One region of the Agrobacterium sp. 22-210-1 genome, then DNA from elsewhere that is predicted to be linked to it. Evidence: riboswitches for the same ligand, from Rfam matches in the RefSeq annotation. Region 1 holds a riboswitch; each other region holds the start of a gene.
What was found. A riboswitch is a leader RNA that binds a small molecule or an ion and turns the genes downstream of it on or off. The one in region 1 is predicted to bind cobalamin.
Positions count from the first base shown of each region.

Region 1 (7,435 bases):
AGGTCACGGGCATGGACTGGTCGGAAACCATGCTGGCGCTCGCCCGGGAAAAAGCAAAAAGCCGCGCGCGCAACATCCGCTTTTTTGTCGGCGATGCCGAAAATACCATGGAGCCGGATGAAAGCGCCGATGTCATCATCACGCGTCATCTCGTCTGGACACTGGTGGACCCACAGGCGAGCTTCGCCGAATGGTTCCGCGTGCTGAAACCGGGTGGACGGCTGCTGATCGTCGACGGCGATTTCGTCAATGTCGGCTGGCGCGAAAAACTCGTCAAGAAACTGGCTGCGGGCCTCGAACGCGCCGGCCTCGTGAAGCCGGACCAGCCGCACAAGCCGGCGGATCCGGGCAATACGTTCAACAGCATTCTTTCACGGGTCTATTTTTCCGACGGAGCGCGGGCTGACGATGTCGCGGCACTGTTGCGCGCCACGGGCTTCGAGCCCGTCGCAGTCGATCAGGAGCTAAAGGCCATCCATCGCGCCCAGTCGAAAAATTTCAGCCTGCTGAAGGGCATCCTGCGCGGCCTTCAGCACCGCTATGCGGTTTGCGCGGTGAAGCCGGATATGTCCGCGAAAGGCTGAGGACGGCCAGAGCCGTCTCATTTTTCGGCCTGCTCAAAGAGATCGTCCAGCCGGGGTTTCGCTCGGCCGGGCACATCGATTTCCCTGTAGCTCTGCGGCAGGGTCGCCTCGCCCACCTTGATCAGCATGACCATGCCCATGCCGTAATGCGGCGAGCATTTGATGCCATAAAAGCCCGGCCTGTCAAAAGCAGTCTCGAACTCGTCGTTGATGCGGCTCTTGAAGCCTTCGGCGCCTTCAGGAACCATACCGTCGATGGTCGCGGCATTGTGGCTCTTGTGGGTCGGCACGAAGCGCACACGGTCACCGGGTGCGATCTCCAGAAAATCTGGCTCAAACACCATAGGGCCTTTTTCGCCCCGGTTCAGCATTTTCACCTCAAAGGTTTCGGCCATGGCATGCAAGGGAAGGCCCGTGGCCAGCGCCAATACAATTCCGGCCAGAGCATTACGCCGCTGCACGCCAAGGCGAAGCTTTTTCAATCTCGTCATCGTGCCAATACTTTCTTTGCCTGATCGGCCATCCCATGGGCCGGCAGAAAACGAATATGGGAAAAGCCGCCTTCATCCGTGGTGACGACGGACTGCACCCCGAAAACATCGGCGATCGTCGCCGATGTGAGCACCTCGCGCGGTGCACCGGCCGCAATCACCTGCCCCCGATGCATGATGGCGACGCGGTCGCAGAACATGGCGGCGTGATTGAGATCATGCAGCGCCGCCACGACCGTCAGCCCCTGCCTGCGAACCAGATCGAGCAGACCGATCTGGTGGCCGATATCAAGATGATTGGTCGGTTCGTCGAGCAACAGAATGTGCGGTTCCTGCGCCAGGGCGCGGGCGATATGCAGGCGCTGGCGTTCGCCGCCGGAAAGGTGATGCCAGTATCGTTCCGCCTTGTCCGCCATGTCGACATTGTCGAGCGCGGCATTAACGATGGCGTCGTCATTGGCCGACCAGGCGGAGAGCGGACCGAGATAGGGGGTGCGTCCAAGTTCGACGGCCTGTCGAGCCGTAATACGCTCGGTGGTTTCGGCCTGCTGCTCCACAAAGGCCAATCGGCGGGCGAGATCACGCCGTCCGAAGGAGGCAAGCGCGTCGTCACCAAGCGTGACGTGGCCACGGCGCGGCTTGCGGATACCGGCCAGCATGGAAAGCAGCGTGCTTTTGCCGGAACCATTCGGGCCGATAATGCCCAGAAACTCCCCGGAACCGACATCGATGGAAACACCCCGGACGATATCGACATTGCCGGCATGGAAATGCAGGTCGTGAGCGGACAATCTCATGATCGCCCCCTTTTCTGCCCGAGAATGAAGGCAAAGGCCGGCGCGCCGACGAGCGCGGTGATGACCCCGATCGGCAGCACCTGACCGGGAATGACGATGCGCGAGAGAATATCGGCGACGATCATGAAAACAGCACCGGTCAACGCCGTCACCGGCAGCAACATGCCATGGCGAACGCCGACGAAGATGCGCGCCGCATGCGGAATGACAAGACCGACAAAGCCGATGGAACCAACCAACGACACCATGACCGCCGTCATGATCGCCGAAACCGAAATCAGCACCGCATAGGTCCGGCGGACCGGAATACCGAGCGAGGCGGCGGCCTGACCGCCGAAAGCGAAGGCATCCAGTGCCCGGGAATACCAGAGGCACACCGCAAGACCGGCGATGCTGACCGGCAAAGCCATCCAGACATCGGGCCAGCGCACACCGGAAAGATTACCGAGAAGCCAGAACATGATGCCGCGCGCCTGTTCGGCATTGGCGGATTTGGTGACGATGAACGAGGTCATGGCGTTGAACAGCTGCGAACCGGCCACGCCGGCCAGAATGATGGCGCTGTTGCCATGGCCGGCGCGCACCGCCAGAAGGCTGACCAGCGAGAACGCAACAAAAGCCCCGATCAGCGCCCCCACCGGCATGGTCAGAAACCCTGCCCCGATACCCAGAAGCGCGACCGCCACCGCTCCGGTGGAGGCGCCTGCGGAAATACCGAGAATATAGGGGTCGGCCAGCGGGTTGCGCAAAAGCGATTGCAGCACCGCACCGGCAAGCGCCAGCGAAGCGCCGCAACAGGCGGCGACAACGGCGCGGCTCAGACGGTAACTCCAGACGATGCCCTCATCCAGCGGCTCCAGCGGGTAACCGGCATGAAAGACACGGTTGGCGATGGTTTTCGCCACCACGTCGAAGGGAATGGCGGTCTCACCGATGGCCGCTCCGGCCATCAGCGCGACGAGCAGCAGGGCAAGCGCGGCAAAAGCCAGCCCCGCCCTGCCGAGATTGACGGAAAAACCGTTCACTTGGCGAGACCGGCGGCCGAAATCGCCTCGGCCAGCGTTTCAATGCCTTCGATCGTGCGGATGGTCGGGTTCATCGCCTGCGCATCCATGTCGAAGACATGGCCTTGCTTGACGGCGGGCATGATGCTGGCCACGGGGTCGTCTGCGAGGAACTTGTGCTTGACGGCAACGTCATCGGCCGGGAAACGGCGGCGATCCATCTTGCCAGCGACGATGACGGACGGATTGGCCTTGGCGATGGTTTCCCAGCCAACGGTCGGCCATTCCTCATCGCTTTCGATGACATTCTTCAGCCCGAGCGCCGACATGATGTAACCGGGCGCGCCATGGCGGCCCGCCACGTAAGGGTCGATATCCAGTTCGGCGCTGGAGAACCAGAAGACGGCGGAAATCTTGCCATTCGCCGAAGCGATCTTGGCGCGGGCTGCCTCCTCACGTTTCTTCAGATCGGCGACAACCTCTTCGCCGCGATCCTGCACGTTGAAGATTTTCGCGAGATCGCGAATTTCCTGATAGATCAGCTCCATGGTGAAGCCAGTCTTGCGCACGCCGTCACCGCCGCCGGAATTATCCTTGCCGACGCAATCGGCAGGCGAGGTATAAACGGGAATACCGAGTTCGGCGAATTGCGCCGGTGTTCCGACAACACCTTCGGGGCCGATCTGCCACTGGAACTGCGTCGTTACGAGATCGGGCCTCTTGCCGACAACGGCCTCAAAACTCGGATCATTGTCGGCCAGCCGCTCCACCTTGGCGTTGGCCTCCTCATAACCCTTCAAAACCGGGCCGATCCACAGCGCCGTACCCACCACCCTGTCGGCAACGCCCAGCAGATAAAGGACCTCGGTCGTGCTCTGGCCAACGGATACCGTGCGGGCGGGCGCCTGTTTGAAGGTGATGTCCTGACCGCAGCTGTTGATCGTCAGGGGATAGACCGTTTCGGCAGCATGAGCGGAAGCGGCAGGCAAAACCGCAAGCACAGCGGCCAGAAGGCCGGCATAGGCCGGCAGGCGTCCAGGATTAAACATGTGTTCTCCAGTCGAAATTAAATCGCTTGTTCCAGAGCAGCAGGCGTTAGAACGCGCAGCAACAGCGGAACGTCTTGTACGGAGAACAACGACGGGACGCAAACCAAATGTTATGAAATAACATTACAATTTCCTCCTCCGGGCTTCCCCGCCCGTAACGATGGTTCATATTTTGACGGCAGGTCTCCTGGCTCACGGATTTGCGCCGTTCATCTGCCTTCCCGCATTCCGGAGAATGCAGTGGCATGACGCCTTTAAGGCGTCACGGGGATGAGCGGCAATCCGCTTACAGTTGCGGGGGCAGCCACGGCATTGGGCGATGAAAATCACCCGCACCATGTTCCCTATTAATCCCTTCGCCTTTCGGCTGCAGGAACCGTCGTCTTCTCACATAAGGGGCAAGAGGCGAGGCGTCAATCGCCAAAGAATGTCTCCCAAGGGTGTGAAAACTGTCCTGCGACAAACGCATGCACACGACAGGAACCCAAAATGCGTGACATGAATTCGATGGGATGCGGCGCGCTTCAGCAAAGGGATGGGCCTGCCAGAGCAAAGATACCAGCAGAGCCGGTGCCTGCCGGCTGCGGTGCATTTTTTGACATCGTCGTCAGTGTTTCAATCACCACCAGCCCGGATTGCGCCAGAAAATCGGTGAAAAAACCGTCATCGCGCACGGCATCGAGCCGGACAAGCTGGTCGTCGAGATCGGCAAAATGCCGCCTGACCAGCGCGACTGCCTCGGCTTCCCCCTCCGCAACCACCGGGCCGATGATGTGGCCCCGCCCTGCCGCCCGCCGCAGCGCGAAGGCGGCCAGACGATCCGCCTCGAACAGGCCATAGCCGGTGTTTTCCCGCAGGAGACGCCGCAGCACGCCCCGGCGTGAAACGCCGAAAGCCTCCCGGTCCAGATCTTCCACGGCGGACAGATGATCTTCCGAAACCGGCTCGATCCTCTGCTTCTTGCCAAGCTGCGGCGTTTCAGTGGTGCAGCGGGGCTTGCCGCGCAGAAGATGCACCCTTTCCGTATCTCCGGTAAAACCGAGCCCCGCAAAAAGCCGCCGCGACACCTCCGTGGCATTCAACCGCAAGGCAGCGGCAGGATATTTCGCCACAAGCTGCCTGACCAGCCAGGGTGCTACGCCCTGCCCCTGCAGGCGTGGGGAAACGATGACCATGCCAAGCGTCGCAAAAGCCCGATCATAGGGAAAAAGCATGGCGGTCGCGACAACCCGGTTGATCTCGTCCAGCGCCGCAAGGCCGACACCGCATTGGCGCAGGAAACACCATTCATTGGCATGATACCGCCATCCGACAGCCATGGAGAGGGCATGCAGGTGATCCGCCTCCACATCCGCGATATCCACGGTCCGCAACTCGAAACTATCGACTTTGAGCAGCTCCATAGCAAACGGCTCTCATTCCCTCCGGCGCGGAACCTTCGGTCCCGGCAGCCCAGCCCATGACATCCGAAGATAACCGGCCCTGCCGGCAGGAATTTTCTGAAAGCACTGGAAGGACACAACAATCTACCGAAATCACCGGCATTTCAGCAGATAAACGCCGCCGGCCACTCTAAGCTTCTGCGAGGAATAATCCGGCCAGCATAAACGACCGGCCAGTGGGGACGACCAGCGGGGACGACCATGAACGCAATCGAAATCCTTGAGCGTCTCGTCGCCTTCCCGTCCGTTGTCGGCACCGCCAATGGCGATATTGCCGGATGGATCGCCGACTACCTGGAAAGCCAAGGCGCGAAAGTCTCGCTGTTGCCGGGTCCGGAGGGCGACCGCGCCAACCTCTTCGCCACGTTCGGCCCGGCCGATCGCGCCGGTTACATCCTCTCCGGCCACATGGATGTGGTGCCGGCCGGAGAACCGGAATGGTCTTCCGATCCGTTTCGGTTGAGAACCGAAAACGACCGGCTTTACGGGCGCGGAACCACCGACATGAAAGGGTTTCTCGCCATTGTGCTCGCTGCAGCACCGGCATTTTCGCGCATGGCGCTTGAACGGCCGGTGCATATTGCCTTTTCCTATGACGAGGAGGCGGGCTGCCGTGGCGTTCCCCATCTCATCGCCAGCTTGCCGCAGCTTTGTGCCCCGCCGGCGGGCGCCATCATCGGCGAACCCAGCAATATGCGCGCCGTTCGCGCCCATAAGGGCAAGGCCGCAGCGCGCATCACCCTGCGCGGCCGGTCCGGCCATTCCTCACGTCCGGATCAGGGGATAAACGCCATTCACCTGATGACCGGCATCATGGCAAAGGCGGTCCAAACCGCCGATACGCTGACGCGGGGACCTTTCGAGGCGACCTTCGAGCCGCCCTATTCCTCGCTGCAGATCGGCACGGTCAAGGGCGGGCAGGCGATCAACATCATCCCCGATCATTGCACCATCGAACTGGAAGCGCGGGCAATTTCGGGCGTCTTACCACTCGCCCTGCTGGAGCCGGTACAAAGCGCCGTCGAAGCGCTTGCCGCAACGGGCGTCGATATCGAATGGACACCGATGAGCGCTTACCCCGCATTATCGCTTCCAGCCGAAGCGCCGCTTGCTTTGCTTCTGGAACAACTGACCGGCACCCCCAACCTCGCAGCCGTCAGCTACGGCACGGAGGCCGGGCTTTTCCAGGCGGCGGGAATAGATGCCATCATTTGCGGCCCGGGCGATATCGGCCGCGCCCACAAGCCGGACGAATTCATAACCGCGGGCGAACTTGCCGCCTGCCAGTCGATGCTGGAAACACTCGGCCGCCGCTGCGCCGCTTAACCGAATGACGGATTTCAGATGACGTTTCTCTTCAATTCCGACGCAAAGCGCGGCGAAATCTTCCGGCAGGCTCTCGCCACCGAACTGCCGGGCCTGCCGTTTTCAATTGATGCCGCCACTGTCGATCCCGATGCGGTGCGTTACCTCATCACATGGACGGTGCCAGAGGATATCGCGCGTTACCGCAATCTCGAAATCCTGTTTTCGATCGGCGCAGGTGTCGACCAGTTTCACATCGATGCAATCCCGGAAACGGTGAAGGTCGTGCGCATGGTGGATGAAGGCATCATCCGTATGATGCAGGAATATGTCTGCCTCGGCGTGCTTGCCCTTCACCGCAACCTGCCGGCCTATCTGGAACAGCAGCGCCAAAACCTATGGAAAGCCCTGCCGGGCCAGCGGCAGGCGGAGGAATGCCGGGTCGGCGTTCTCGGCCTCGGCATGCTGGGCGTTGCGGCACTGGAACGGTTGAAACCTTTCGGTTTTCCGCTTGCCGGCTGGAGCCGTTCTCCGCGCCAGATCGATGGCGTCACCTGCCACCACGGCGATGATGGGCTGAAAGCCATTCTTTCCACCAGCAATATCCTCGTCTGCCTGTTGCCGCTGACGGACGAGACTACCGGGCTTCTAAATGCCGAGCGCCTTGGCCTGCTGCCGGATGGCGCGGCTCTCGTCCATGCCGGGCGCGGCAGACAGCTCGACCATGGCGCACTCCTCGATGCACTCGACAGCGGCAGGCTTT
Region 1 covers NZ_JBNWCI010000002.1:445,797-453,231, forward strand. The annotation lists gene ACQZ5F_RS14970 (class I SAM-dependent methyltransferase) at 1-584, shown strand, start outside; gene ACQZ5F_RS14975 (pseudoazurin) at 602-1,075, opposite strand; gene ACQZ5F_RS14980 (ABC transporter ATP-binding protein) at 1,072-1,872, opposite strand; gene ACQZ5F_RS14985 (FecCD family ABC transporter permease) at 1,869-2,897, opposite strand; gene ACQZ5F_RS14990 (ABC transporter substrate-binding protein) at 2,894-3,925, opposite strand; cobalamin riboswitch at 4,086-4,321, opposite strand; gene ACQZ5F_RS14995 (GNAT family N-acetyltransferase) at 4,450-5,328, opposite strand; gene argE (acetylornithine deacetylase) at 5,569-6,693, shown strand; gene ACQZ5F_RS15005 (2-hydroxyacid dehydrogenase) at 6,712-7,435, shown strand, end outside.

Region 2 (7,435 bases), on a different contig from region 1:
CGGAACTCTCCATTCTCTGTGGCCTCGCCGTCGGCGCATTTTGCGGCTTCATCAACGGTATTTTGGTCTCGCGCATGAGGCTGCCGCCCTTCATCGTCACGCTCGGCATGTGGCAGATTGTACTGGCGACCAACTTCCTCTATTCCGCAAACGAGACGATCCGAGCCCAGGATATCGCCCAGCAGGCGCCGATCCTGCAATTCTTCGGCGCCAATATCCGTGTCGGCAGCGCGGTCTTCACCTATGGCGTCATCGCCATGGTTCTGCTTGTCGCCCTGCTCTGGTATGTGCTCAACCGCACCGCCTGGGGCCGCCATCTTTATGCTGTGGGTGACGATCCGGATGCTGCCGAACTTGCCGGCGTCAACGTCAAGCGTATGTTGACCACCGTTTATACCCTGTCCGGCCTCATCTGCGCCTTCGCCGGCTGGGCCTTGATCGGCCGCATCGGCTCGGTTTCGCCGACCGCCGGCCAATTCGCCAATATCGAATCCATTACCGCAGTGGTCATTGGCGGCCTGTCGCTGTTCGGCGGGCGCGGCTCCATCATGGGTATGATCTTCGGTGCCCTGATCGTCGGCGTCTTTTCGCTCGGCCTCAGGCTCATCGGAACCGACCCGCAATGGACCTATCTGTTGATCGGCGTCCTCATCATCATGGCTGTCGCAATCGACCAGTGGATCAGAAAGGTAGCAGGCTGATGGCAAAAGAACCCATTCTCACAGCACGCAATCTCGTCAAACGCTACGGCCGGGTAACCGCCCTCGACCATGCCGATTTCGATCTTTATCCCGGAGAAATCCTGGCCGTGATCGGCGATAACGGCGCCGGCAAATCCTCGCTCATCAAGGCGATTTCCGGTGCGGTGACGCCCGATGAGGGAGAGATCAGGCTGGAAGGCCAGCCCGTGCAGTTCCGCTCGCCCATCGAGGCGCGCAAGGCCGGCATCGAGACGGTCTATCAGAACCTCGCGCTGTCGCCGGCGCTTTCCATAGCCGACAATATGTTCCTCGGCCGGGAAATCCGCAAAGCCGGCATTCAGGGCAGTCTTTTCCGCGCGCTGGATCGTCCGGCCATGGAAAAATTCGCCCGCGAGAAACTCTCGGAACTCGGCCTGATGACGATCCAGAACATCAATCAGGCGGTGGAAACCCTCTCCGGCGGCCAGCGGCAGGGTGTAGCGGTGGCGCGCGCGGCGGCCTTCGGCTCCAAGGTCGTCATACTCGACGAACCGACGGCGGCGCTTGGTGTCAAGGAAAGCCGGCGCGTTCTGGAGCTTATTCTGGACGTGCGCTCGCGCGGGTTGCCGATCGTTCTCATCTCGCACAACATGCCGCATGTTTTCGAGGTTGCGGATCGCATCCATATCCACCGGCTCGGCAAGCGCCTGTGCGTCATCAATCCGAAGGACTACTCCATGTCCGACGCCGTCGCCTTCATGACCGGCGCCAAGGAAGCGCCGAAGGAAACGCTTGCCGCATGACGCTGAAGCTTGAAACGATCGCCGAAGACGTTCTTCGGCGGGCAGAAGGTAAATCCCGTTTTATCCTCGCTATTGCCGGTCCCCCTGGGGCCGGCAAATCCACGCTGGCGGATGCCCTTTGCGATGCTTTGCTCGCACGGGACGAAACGGCCGCCGTCCTGCCGATGGATGGCTTCCATATGGACAATGGCATACTTGAAGAGCGAGGGCTGCTGTCGCGTAAGGGCGCGCCCGAAACCTTCGACGTGCGTGGTTTTCTCGATATCGTCTTTGCCGTTCGCAAGGGCGGGCAGGAGGTGCTTGTTCCGGTTTTCGACCGCTCCCGCGAAATCGCCATTGCTTCCGCCCGCGCCATCGCGCCTGAGACCCGCTTCATCCTGGCTGAAGGCAATTATCTGCTGCTCAACGAGGCGCCTTGGACAGCGCTTTCCGATAACTTCGACCTCACCATTTTCGTTGGACCGTCCGTCGCGGTGCTTGAAGAGAGGCTGCGCAACAGATGGCAGGGCTATGGTCTTGATGCAGCTGCGGTCCACGCCAAGCTGTTTGAAAACGATCTTCCCAACGGCAAAAGGGTGATCGAGAATACCCGCCCCGCCGATATTCACATCGATATCTGGGAATAGATTAACGCTTTCCCGTCCTGTGGCGGCAAGGCGCACTTGTCGTTAAGCCTTTGTTGACCATGTGTTGAATCTTTTTGATCCACAGGGTGGGGCTTTCCTGTGTCTATTCATTGACGTGAAAATTTCCTCATATACTATATGTGGTGTTCGAGGTTCTTCCGATTCGCAAGGATTGGGAGCTAAGACGGGAATTCGGTGCGTAACGCCATTATGGCGAAGCAAGGCCGAAACTGCCCCCGCAACTGTAAGCGGCGAGCATCGTTCCGATTTGGGTCACTGGGGTCAAAAGCTCCGGGAAGGCCGGAACAGATGTTGTGACCCGCAAGTCAGGAGACCTGCCTTGAGCGCAAACGTCCACGGGCGGGGTGTCCGGAAGGAAGGTATGGCGCAAATGAATTGCGTTCGCCCTTTTCTGCCCCCTCCAGAACAAGCTTCGGGGTGAAGTCATGCCAGTGCATTTTTTTAAGTTCCTGCGCTCATCGGCGTAGAGAGTGATCTTACGCGGCCCGGAACATTTTCAGGGACACCGGTTTCCGTCCGGAAATGCGACAAACCCTCTAAGCCGTGCGCCTCACCTGAATGACAGATCCATCCACCCGATTGCGACCGCAATCGGCAATGTTGAGCCGTGTGTAAAGCGGCTTCGAAAGGGAAATTATGACCGTCACCGTTTACAGCAAGCCCGCCTGCGTCCAATGCACCGCCACCTATCGTGCGCTGGACCGCATCGGTGTCCCCTATGAGATCGTCGATATTTCTGAAGATGCGGATGCGCTCGATCACGTTCGCGGCCTCGGTTACATGCAGGTTCCCGTGGTCGTCGCCGGCGAACGCCATTGGGCGGGTTTCCGGCCGGATATGATCGGCGCGATCAGCTGAGGCGGCAGCGTGATGGGGCTGATCGTTTATTATTCCAGCCGCTCTGAAAACACGCATCGTTTCCTTATGAAGCTCGGGCGGCGCTTGTTTCGCCTGCCGCTCGGTGCTGAGGATGACGTGCCTCAGGTGTCGGAGCCCTATGTGCTCGTTACCCCCACCTATGGCGGCGGCGGTATGAAAGGGGCAGTGCCGAAGCCGGTCATCCGGTTTTTGAACGAGCCCTCCAACCGAAATCTCATTCGCGGTGTCATCGCGGCGGGCAACACGAATTTTGGCGCAGCTTTCGCATCCGCCGGAGATATCGTCTCGCGCAAATGCGCAGTGCCGTTTCTCTATCGCTTCGAGCTTCTCGGCACGGAGGAAGATGTCGCCAACGTCAAACATGGATTGGAACGATTTTGGACACGCTAACCTCGAGCGCGCTGCGCAAGGACGCCAAACAGCCGGCAGCCACAACTCAGAAACCGCTCGAAGCGGCTCTGGACTATCATGCGCTGAACGCGATGCTGAACCTTTACGACGAGAACGGAAAGATCCAGCTCGACAAGGACCGCCTTGCGGCCCGGCAATATTTCCTGCAGCACGTCAACCAGAACACCGTCTTTTTCCATAACCTCAGGGAAAAGCTCGATTATCTGGTGACGGAGGGCTATTACGAGCAGGAGGTGCTGGACCAGTACTCCTTCAATTTCGTTCGAGATCTCTATGACGAGGCCTATGCCCGGAAATTCCGTTTTCCGACCTTTCTCGGTGCCTTCAAATATTACACCTCTTATACGCTGAAGACCTTCGACGGAAAACGCTATCTGGAGCGTTACGAGGACCGCGTCTGCATGGTGGCGCTGGCTCTGGCGCGCGGCGATGAGCAGCTTGCCCGCGACCTGATGGACGAGATCATTTCCGGCCGCTTCCAGCCGGCAACGCCGACATTCCTCAACGCCGGCAAAAAGAGCCGTGGTGAACTGGTCTCATGTTTTCTGCTGCGTGTGGAAGACAATATGGAAAGCATTGGCCGCTCCATCAATTCGGCGCTGCAGCTTTCGAAGCGCGGCGGCGGCGTGGCGCTGTCCCTGACCAATATTCGCGAATTCGGAGCGCCGATCAAGCAGATCGAAAACCAGTCTTCCGGCGTCATTCCTGTCATGAAGCTATTGGAAGACAGCTTTTCCTACGCCAACCAGCTCGGTGCGCGTCAGGGTGCCGGCGCAGTCTACCTGCATGCCCACCACCCTGACATCATGCGCTTCCTCGATACCAAGCGCGAAAACGCCGACGAAAAAATCCGCATCAAGACCCTGTCGCTTGGAGTGGTTATCCCTGACATCACCTTCGAACTCGCCCGCAACAACGAGGATATGTACCTGTTCTCGCCCTATGACGTGGAGCGGGTCTATGGCGTGCCGTTGACCGAGATTTCTGTCAGCGAAAAATATCACGAGATGGTCGCCGATAGCCGCATCCGCAAGAAGAAGATCAAGGCGCGCGAATTCTTCCAGGTGATCGCCGAGATCCAGTTCGAAAGCGGTTACCCATACATCATGTTTGAGGATACGGTGAACCGCGCCAATCCGGTCGCCGGCCGCATCAGCATGAGCAATCTCTGCTCGGAAATCCTGCAGGTCAGCGAAGCGAGCGAATTCAATGCAGATTTGTCCTACAGCCATATGGGCAAGGATATTTCCTGCAATCTCGGCTCGCTGAACATCGCCTCGGCGATGGATTCGGCCGATTTCGGCAAGACGATCGAGACCTCCATCCGGGCGCTGACGGCAGTGTCGGACATGAGCCACATTTCCTCCGTTCCCTCGGTGGAAAAGGGCAATGATGCCAGCCACGCCATCGGGCTTGGCCAGATGAACCTGCACGGTTATCTGGCGCGCGAACGCATCTTCTATGGTTCTGAAGCAGGCGTCGATTTCACCAATATCTATTTCTACACCGTCACCTATCACGCCATCCGCGCCAGCAACCGTCTTGCCGTGGAACGGGGCCAGAGCTTCAAGGGCTTTGAGAGTTCCAAATATGCCTCGGGCGACTATTTCGACAAATATACCGACCGGGAATGGTTGCCCGCGACGGAAAAGGTCCGTGAGCTCTTCGAAAAAGCCGGCATTGCCATTCCAACGCAGGAAGACTGGACGGCGTTGAAGCAGAACGTGATGGCATCGGGTCTCTATAACCAGAACCTTCAGGCCGTACCGCCAACCGGTTCGATCTCCTATATCAACCACTCCACCTCTTCCATTCATCCGATCGTCTCGAAGATCGAAATCCGTAAAGAGGGCAAGATCGGCCGCGTTTATTACCCGGCTTCCTATCTCTCGAACGACAATCTCGAATATTATCAGGATGCCTATGAGATCGGCCCTGAAAAGATCATCGACACCTATGCGGCGGCCACCCAGCATGTCGATCAAGGCCTGTCGCTGACGCTGTTCTTCCGTGATACGGCGACCACACGCGATATCAACCGGGCGCAGATCTACGCCTGGAAGAAGGGCATCAAGACCATCTATTACATCCGTTTGCGCCAGATGGCGCTGGAAGGCACGCAGGTTCAGGGCTGCGTTTCCTGCACGCTCTGAATTGAGGGACAAGACAATGAACATTGCCGTAAAACCCGCGTCCCGTATCCGCGCAGTCAACTGGAACCGCATCGAGGACGACAAGGACCTCGAAGTCTGGAACCGTTTGACCTCGAATTTCTGGCTGCCGGAAAAGGTGCCGCTTTCCAACGACATCCCCTCTTGGGGAACCCTGAAGCCGGAAGAACAGAAACTGACGATCCGTGTCTTCACTGGCCTGACCTTGCTCGACACCATCCAGAACGGTGTCGGCGCCGTGCGCCTGATGGAGGATTCGGCAACGCCGCATGAGGAGGCGGTGCTTTCCAACATCTCCTTCATGGAGGCCGTGCACGCCCGCTCCTATTCCTCGATCTTTTCGACGCTCTGCCTCACGCCTGACGTTGACGACGCCTATCGCTGGTCGGAGGAAAACGAGTTCCTGCAGCGCAAATCCGCGCTCATCATGCGTGAATATGACAGCGGCGATCCGCTGAAGAAGAAGATCGCCAGCGTGTTTCTGGAAAGCTTCCTGTTCTATTCCGGCTTCTACCTGCCGATGTTCTGGTCAAGCCGCGCCAAGCTCACCAATACGGCGGATCTTATCCGTCTGATCATCCGCGACGAGGCCGTGCATGGCTATTATATCGGCTATAAGTTCCAGCGGGCGCTGGAGCGTCTGGACGAGGCGAAAAAACAGGAAATCAAGGATTTCGCCTTCGATCTCCTGCTCGAACTTTACGACAATGAAGCGAAATATACCGAAGACCTCTATGACGGCGTTGGTCTGACCGAGGACGTCAAGCAGTTCCTGCATTATAATGCCAACAAGGCCCTGATGAATCTGGGTTACGAAGCGCTGTTTCCGGCCGAGGCCTGCCGGGTCAACCCGGCGATCCTCTCGGCACTCTCACCCAATGCTGATGAAAACCACGACTTCTTCTCGGGTTCCGGCTCATCCTATGTCATCGGTAAGGCTGTTGCCACTGAAGATGAAGACTGGGATTTCTGAAACCAGAGGCCGGGAAGAACCCGCAGAAACTACTGCGGGTTCACCACCTGGCTCGCAAGGCGGAAGGGGCTGGATACGGTCGCGCCGATCGCATCGAAAACGAAGGCACCCGCACTGTTGATGTCGCCGCCGCGTCTGCTTGATTCCAGCTGCGGCACCATCGAGGCCAGCGCGGCATAGCGGTCATGGTTGAGCGGGTCGGAAGCCTCGAGTTTGGAAATGTCGATGAACTGCACGCCCTCCTTCAGGGCGGCTTCCTGTACCTGCGGGTCGGTCACGTCAAGTGCTCCGATACGAGTGACATCGGCGCCCAAAATGGAAGATGCTTTCAGGGCGCGGTCGTCCTTGGAAACGAGAACGGTGAGCGGCGGGTTGAGCCGGCCGACCACCTCTATCTGTTTGCGAAACACATCGGCATCGATATCAGGTGCTGCCAGCACCACCTGCAGCTTGGCGATCACGTCGTTCCTGCCCTGCAAGCGCAACTGCCGCAGCGCTTCCATGACCAGCCAGCCACCCATGCTGTGGCCAAACACGACAACGCTTTTTCGCGGGGTCTGCCGGGTAAGGTCGATCAGAACACCAGCCAGCGCATCGCGCGAAAAGGTCGCCGATTCCTTGTCGGCCACATAACCGGTGACGTTGGCCTGCGACGGCCAGGAGAACACCAGCGGCACGCCATCCATCTTGGCATCGGCAGCCATCTGCGTCGCGCGGAACAGCGCTTCCTGATAGCTGTAATTGTAACCATGCACAAAAAGCGCGATCTGCTTGCCGGACCGGGCGACGTCGCCAAGATCGGCATTAAAGCGCGGCTTCGTCAGCATATCGGCCCGGGTGACGACAAAATCCTTGTTCGGATCCGGCTTGC
Region 2 covers NZ_JBNWCI010000001.1:2,590,748-2,598,182, reverse strand. The annotation lists gene ACQZ5F_RS13015 (ABC transporter permease) at 1-701, shown strand, start outside; gene ACQZ5F_RS13010 (ATP-binding cassette domain-containing protein) at 701-1,483, shown strand; gene ACQZ5F_RS13005 (nucleoside triphosphate hydrolase) at 1,480-2,109, shown strand; cobalamin riboswitch at 2,243-2,466, shown strand; gene nrdH (glutaredoxin-like protein NrdH) at 2,767-2,988, shown strand; gene nrdI (class Ib ribonucleoside-diphosphate reductase assembly flavoprotein NrdI) at 3,001-3,399, shown strand; gene nrdE (class 1b ribonucleoside-diphosphate reductase subunit alpha) at 3,387-5,573, shown strand; gene nrdF (class 1b ribonucleoside-diphosphate reductase subunit beta) at 5,590-6,564, shown strand; gene ACQZ5F_RS12980 (alpha/beta hydrolase) at 6,594-7,435, opposite strand, start outside.
Region 2: it holds a riboswitch for cobalamin, as region 1 does, so the genes downstream of both, nrdH (glutaredoxin-like protein NrdH) here and ACQZ5F_RS14990 (ABC transporter substrate-binding protein) in region 1, are expected to answer to the same signal.

Region 3 (7,435 bases), 270 kb from region 1:
GTACTCGTTTCCCTGCATACCGCCGCCATCGCGGCTGATCTCGTTGTTGGCGTTTCCTGGTCGAATTTCCAGGAAGAGCGCTGGAAGACGGATGAGGCGGCCATCAAGGCAGCACTCGACAAGGCCGGCGCGAAATACATTTCCGCCGATGCGCAGTCTTCTGCCGCAAAGCAGCTGACCGATGTGGAGTCGCTGATTTCGCAGGGCGCTAATGCGCTGATCATTCTGGCGCAGGATAGCGACGCGATTGGCCCGGCGGTGGAGAAGGCCGTTGCCGAAGGCATTCCGGTTGTTGGTTATGACCGCCTTATCGAAAATCAGAACGCCTTCTACATCACCTTCGACAACAAGGAAGTCGGCCGTCTTCAGGCTGCCGAAGTGTTCAAGGTCAAGCCGGAAGGCAATTACGTCTTCATCAAGGGCTCGTCTTCCGATCCGAATGCGGACTTCCTGTTCGCCGGCCAGCAGGAAGTGCTGAAGGCCGCCATCGACGGCGGCAAGATCAAGAATGTCGGCGAAGCCTATACCGATGGCTGGAAGCCGGAAAATGCCCAGAAGAACATGGAACAGTTCCTGACCAAGAATAACAATAAGGTCGATGCGGTCGTTGCCTCGAATGACGGCACGGCCGGTGGCGCTATTGCCGCTCTCGCTGCGCAGGGCATGGCCGGTTCGGTTCCCGTTTCCGGTCAGGATGCAGACTTCGCGGCACTTAACCGCGTTGCGCTTGGCACGCAGACGGTATCGGTCTGGAAAGACAGCCGCGAACTCGGCAAGGAAGCAGCCGGCATCGCGCTGGAACTGGCCGGCGGCAAGAAGATGACGGAAATCAAGGGCGTCACCAGCTTTGATGGCGGTCCGAAAAAGGTAGCGATGCAGTCGGTCTTCCTCAAGCCGATCGCGATCACCAAGGACAATCTGAACGTCGTCATCGATGCCGGCTGGATCAAGAAGGAAACGGCCTGCCAGGGTGTGAAGGCCGGAACCGTGAAGGCCTGCGACTAAGACCCAAAGGTCCAGCTTTGGGCGCTGCGCCACATCGGTGGCGTGGCGCCTTTCAGATGTAAGGAGGACCGGCAGTTCATGGCCGATATGACCCAATCCAATTCCACAGCGTCGCAAAAGACGGAAAAGACAGGCTCGATAACGCGCTTCATCAGTGCCACGGAGCTGGATACCAGGCTGCTCGGCATGGTCGGGGCGCTTCTTCTGATCTGGATCGGATTTCATATCCTGTCTGGCGGCCTGTTCCTGACGCCGCGAAACCTCTGGAACCTTTCAGTGCAGACCGCGTCCGTGGCTGTCATGGCAACCGGCATGGTGCTTGTCATCGTCACCCGCAATATCGATCTGTCGGTCGGGTCGATCCTCGGTTTTTCCGGCATGATCATGGGGGTCATGCAGGCGGAAATCCTGCCGCAGCTTCTCGGTTTCGAACATTGGGCGACATGGATCGTCACGCTTCTCACCGGCATTCTCGTCGGCGGCGCGATCGGCATGTTGCAGGGTTCGATCATCGCTTTCCTGAACGTGCCATCTTTCATCGTCACGCTCGGCGGGTTGCTGGTCTGGCGCGGTGGCACCTGGTTTATTACCAGCGGGCGTACCGTTGCGCCGATGGATTCCACCTTCCGTCTGATGGGTGGCGGCACCAATGGCTCGATTGGCGCGACATGGAGCTGGATCGCCGCCGTCGTCGCCTGCGTCGCCATCGTGGCGGCCATCCTGAATTCCCGCCATCAGCGTCGCCGTTTCGGTTTTCCGCTGCGGCCGGTCTGGGCGGAATATTTTCTGGTGGCGCTCGGCTGCCTCATTGTTATCGGTTTCGTGGCGGTGGTGAACAGCTATCCCTGGCCGATCAACATTGCCCGCAACTATGCTGACGCCAATGGCATAACCTGGCCGGAAGGCGGGTTGTTCATTGCGCACGGCATTGCCGTTCCGGTGCTGATGGCGCTTGCGGTTGGTGCGGTCATGACCTTCATCGCCACGCGGCTGCGCTTCGGGCGTTATGTCTTCGCCATTGGCGGCAACCCGGAAGCGGCGGAACTCGCCGGTATCAAGACCCGCTGGGTCACGGTGAAGATCTTCACGCTGATGGGCGTTCTCTGCGCCATTGCCGCGGCCATCTCCACCGCCCGCCTCAACGCGGCCACCAATGCGCAAGGGGAGCTGGACGAGCTTTACACCATCGCGGCGGCTGTCATCGGCGGCACCTCGCTTGCCGGCGGTGTCGGAACCATAGCGGGCGCGATGCTCGGCGCGCTCGTCATGCAGTCGCTGCAATCCGGCATGGTGCTGGTGGGTATTGATACGCCCTTCCAGCGCATCGTCGTCGGTGTGGTTCTGGTCGTCGCCGTCTGGCTCGACACCATCTACCGCGCCCGCGCCAAGTAAGAACCGAGGAGAACTCCTATGACGGACCAAGTCACGCCCCTCGTGGAAATGCGCAATATTTCCATTTCCTTCGGCGGCATCCATGCGGTGGAAAACGCCTCTGTTGACCTTTTCCCCGGTGAGGTGGTCGCCCTTCTCGGCCACAACGGCGCGGGCAAATCGACCCTTATCAAGATCCTCTCCGGCGCCTACCGGCGCGATGGCGGCGATATCCTCATCAATGGCGAGGATGCGGATATCCGTAATCCCCGCGATGCCAAGAAATACGGCATCGAGACCATCTACCAGACGCTTGCCGTGGCCGACAATGTCGATGCGGCGGCCAATCTTTATCTCGGTCGCGAGCTGAAAACGAAATGGGGCACGCTTGATGATGTCGCCATGGAAGCCTCAGCCCGCGAGGTGATGGGGCGTCTCAATCCCAATTTCCGGCGGTTCAAGGAGCCGGTGAAGGCGCTGTCCGGTGGCCAGCGGCAGTCCGTCGCCATTGCCCGCGCCATTCTGTTCGATGCCCGTATCCTGATCATGGATGAGCCAACGGCGGCACTCGGGCCGCAGGAGACGGCGCAGGTGGGCGATCTCGTCAAGGAGCTGAAACGGCAGGGCATCGGCATCTTCCTCATCAGCCACGATATTCACGATGTCTTCGATCTTGCCGACCGGGTCTTCGTGATGAAAAACGGCAAGGTTGTCGGCCATGCCCGGACTGAGGATGTCACTAAAGACGAGGTTCTGGGCATGATCATTCTGGGCAAGGTGCCCTCAGGTGCTGTTCCGGGGCCGGGCGCGGTCGCATCCTGAACTGGGGAAATAAAGACATAAAGATTTCTTTATGTCTATTGACATCGTGACGCCTGTGGTGAGAAATGCTGGCGTCATGGTTCTCCGGGCCTGAATGTTTCAATCTCGGAGCTAAGAGGGAATCCGGTGCGCCGACGATCGGCAAGGCCGGAGCTGCCCCCGCAACTGTAAGCGGCGAGCCTTTGTCCATCCACGTCACTGGGGTGAAAACCCCCGGGAAGACGGGCAAAGGCGACGACCCGTAAGCCAGGAGACCTGCCAGGACAAAATAACGTCCACGGGCGGGGTGTCCCGGTGGTTGCTGCAATGGTTCGGCAAAGGTCGGGCCTGCACGCGTCCGCTTTACCCATGCCCCCACAACCAAATGGGGTATGACAATGCCAAACAAGACCATTCCAGTCGCATCGCTCGGTTTTCCGAGAATTGGCCGCCATCGCGAATTGAAGTTCGCGCTTGAAGGCTTCTGGTCGGGAAAGATCCCCGAGACGGAACTTCTTGAAACCGCCGCCAGGCTGCGCGCCGAAAACTGGGTGCTTCAGCGCAAGAAGGGAATCACCCACATCCCCTCCAATGATTTCTCCCTCTATGATCATGTTCTTGATGCAGCCGTGATGGTGGGTGCCATTCCCTCGGTTTACGGATGGGAAGGTGGAGACGTTTCCCTGTCGACCTATTTTGCCATGGCGCGTGGCAGCCAGAGCGAGGCCCATGCGGATTGCGGCCACGCCCACGGGGCAGATGACCTTCTCGGGTTGGGCGTTCGGGCGCTGGAGATGACCAAGTGGTTCGACACGAATTATCATTACATGGTGCCGGAGGTTTCCGAGGATCAGCATTTTGTGCTCACCTCGCAAAAGCCGGTCGAGCATTTTCTTGAGGCGAAGGCGCTCGGCATTCACACTCGTCCCGTCATCCTCGGTCCGGTCACCTTCCTGAAGCTTGCCAAGGCGCGGGAGGCCGTTTTCAAGCCGCTCGATCTGCTGGCGAAGCTATTGCCTGTTTACGAAGAACTGCTGCGCCGCCTGCATGCGGCCGGTGCGGACTGGGTACAGATCGACGAACCAGTTGCGGCGTTGGACCTTTCCGAGGGTGAACGCCATGCGCTCACGATGGCCTATCAGACCTTGTCGAAAGCCGCGCCGGATTTGAAAATCCTCGTTGCCACCTATTTCGGTGGGCTTGAGGACAATCTGGAATCCGTTGTGGCACTTCCGGTCGCAGGTCTTCATATTGATCTGGTGCGTGCGTCCAATGAGTTCGAGGCTGTGCTGAAGGCTTTGCCCGCAAATCGCGTCCTTTCGCTTGGTGTCATTGATGGTCGTAACATCTGGCGTGCCGATCTTGCGGCAATCGTTGATCGGCTGGAAGCGGCCATTGCCGCACGGGGCGTAGAAGCGTTTCAAATTGCCCCTTCCTGCTCGCTGCTGCATGTTCCCGTCGATCTCGAACTGGAAACCGGCCTTGATGCCGACCTGAAAAGCTGGCTTTCCTTCGCCACCCAGAAGCTCGGCGAGCTTGCGACGCTCGGCAGGGCGCTCGGTGAGGGCAAGGTTGCGGTTGCGGCTGAACTGGGCGCGGCTTCGAAGGCAGCTGCCACACGCGCCTCGTCGCCAAAGGTGACGAATACAGCCGTGCAGAAACGTATCGGAACGATCGGCGAGGCCGACAGGCAGCGGACGAGCGCCTTTGCCGAACGGCAGAAGGTGCAGGCGCAGGCCATCACCCTGCCGCTCTTCCCGACGACGACCATCGGCTCCTTCCCGCAGACGCCGGAGGTGCGCAAGGCCCGGTCCGCGCATGCGAAAGGTGCCCTGACAGATGCGCAATATGAAGGCTTTCTGCAAAAGGAAACCGAAGCAACCATCCGTTGGCAGGAAGAAATAGGTCTCGATGTCCTCGTTCACGGCGAGTTCGAGCGCAACGACATGGTGCAATATTTCGGCGAGCAGCTTTCCGGCTTCGCTTTCACCCAGCACGCATGGGTGCAGAGTTACGGCTCGCGTTATGTCCGCCCGCCGATCATCTTCGGCGATGTGTCGAGGCCGAAACCGATGACAGTCCGCTGGTGGGAATATTCGCAGTCACTCACTGATAAACCCGTCAAGGGCATGCTGACCGGTCCGGTAACGATCCTCAACTGGTCTTTCGTGCGCGACGATATCGCCAGAAGCTTGACATGCCGGCAGATCGCGCTGGCCATCCGTGATGAGGTCAATGATCTCGAGGCGGCAGGCGCGCAGATGATCCAGATCGATGAAGCAGCTCTTCGTGAAGGTCTGCCGCTTCGGCATCGGGATTGGCAGCACTATCTCGGCTGGGCGGTGGAGTGCTTCCGCATTTGCTCGAGCGGCGTGGGCGATCACACACAGGTCCACACCCATATGTGCTATTCGGAGTTCAACCAGATCATCGATGCGATTGCCGCAATGGATGCCGACGTGATTTCCATCGAGACCTCACGCTCGAAGATGGAACTGCTGGATGCTTTCCGGACCTACAAATATCCGAACCAGATCGGCCCCGGCGTTTACGACATCCATTCGCCGCGTGTACCGGCCGTCGGCGAAATGGTTGACCTTCTGGCACTGGCGCGGGAGCGGCTTGACGATCGGCAACTCTGGATCAACCCGGATTGCGGCCTGAAAACCCGCAAATGGGTAGAGGTGAGGCCGGCGCTCGTCAACATGGTCGCCGCAGCTGCGGAACTTCGGCGCGCGCTGCCCCGATAATAGGCGAGGCCCGGCGAAAAACCGGGCCTCGATCATCATTTACGATGAAATCCCTTGGGAGGGGTTATGCGCAGGCAGATGCAAGATGCGTCAATTCATTTCAAGGCGTTCCCGGCTGGAGGAAGGTGCGGGAACGCTTCGTGCTACGCATCTATGCGGCTGCGGATAGGAAATTGCTCAATGCAGATCGGCCGGTGCGAAACCGCTGGAATTCAACTCTGCGCCTGCAGGCGGCAGGCCGTGCTGATTGATATCCTGAGCCAGCGACAACAATGCCATTTCCAGGAAATAGGTCGACATGCCCAGTTCCATGGATTTCGAGCGCTGGCAAAGGTATGAAACCATCCTTCCAAGCGCCAGAATCTCGTCTGCATTGTCCTGTTCAAGTATTGCTGTGGTAGACGCCGCCATGCTTCCCTCTCGACAATCGACAGTATGAAAACGCGTTGATCCCGCGTTATTCATTTTCGACCATATCGAGCGTCACGCGAGCGTCACACCTGCGTTACTCATCGTTCTTCTTCTCTGGCGCGGTCGTATTTTCCGCCGTTTCGGTCGCTGCAAGCGATGTCACGAGGGCGACAATGCTTCGGCGGATGCTTGCGCTCTTGATTCGCGAAAAGGCCTGATTGAGCGAAAATCCTTCATTCGAAGCGACGAAGGACTGCATGGCGTTTATCGAGCCGATGGCCGGATTGTCGTTTCCGACATCGGGCGTGGCATTGGCGAAAAGCGAGCTGACATCGACACCGAGAACGGATGCGATGGCCTGTAAACGCGATGCACCAACGCGATTTGCACCTTTTTCGTACTTCTGGACCTGCTGAAAGGTGATACCGAGCCGGCCGGCCAGAGCGCTCTGGCTCATGCCGAGCGACTTGCGCCGCATTCTGATCTGGGTGCCGACATGCACGTCGATCGGGCTGGGAAGTTTGGGCTGCATAATAAATTCCTCCATGTTGAGGGTCTTAAATCGGATAATTATCAATTAATATTGTTGAAGGTAGACATTCAACACAATTTCCACGGGTAATATGAACCTTTATTGACAAAAGAATGCAGTTTTACAGATACGGAACACGCTACGAAGCCCGGCTTATAACCTTTGTGGCGCAACGCAACGCCCCGTTGCGGCTTGCAAGATGGCTCCACCCGGTCACGCAGATGGGATCGAAACCGAGCCCTGCCCAGATTTGCCTGTTGTCTTCGTCGAACTCCCCGAGCGCCTCCTCATCGCCGAAATGCGGCAACCAGACGAATGGCTGCTTTTGGCCTGATCGTACGACATTTTCAAGAATGACATTGTTGTAAAGTCGCGGAATGCATTTGTTGCTGTCGATGGCCGGGGAAACAGGAATGGGATTTCGCCTTACCGCGAAACCCTGCCGGATCAGCGAATGCACCGAGGCGTCGAGTTTTTGTTTCAGATCCGTCGCTGCACGGCTGCCGCATCCCGCATGCGCCACCGGATCGGCGACCAGGAGCAGCGGACGGTTATCCTGTCTCAG
Region 3 covers NZ_JBNWCI010000002.1:719,997-727,431, reverse strand. The annotation lists gene xylF (D-xylose ABC transporter substrate-binding protein) at 1-1,005, shown strand, start outside; gene ACQZ5F_RS16350 (sugar ABC transporter permease) at 1,093-2,397, shown strand; gene ACQZ5F_RS16345 (ATP-binding cassette domain-containing protein) at 2,416-3,198, shown strand; cobalamin riboswitch at 3,259-3,475, shown strand; gene metE (5-methyltetrahydropteroyltriglutamate--homocysteine S-methyltransferase) at 3,576-5,927, shown strand; gene ACQZ5F_RS16335 (hypothetical protein) at 6,105-6,338, opposite strand; gene ACQZ5F_RS16330 (helix-turn-helix domain-containing protein) at 6,433-6,870, opposite strand; gene ACQZ5F_RS16325 (hypothetical protein) at 7,010-7,435, opposite strand, start outside.
Region 3: it holds a riboswitch for cobalamin, as region 1 does, so the genes downstream of both, metE (5-methyltetrahydropteroyltriglutamate--homocysteine S-methyltransferase) here and ACQZ5F_RS14990 (ABC transporter substrate-binding protein) in region 1, are expected to answer to the same signal.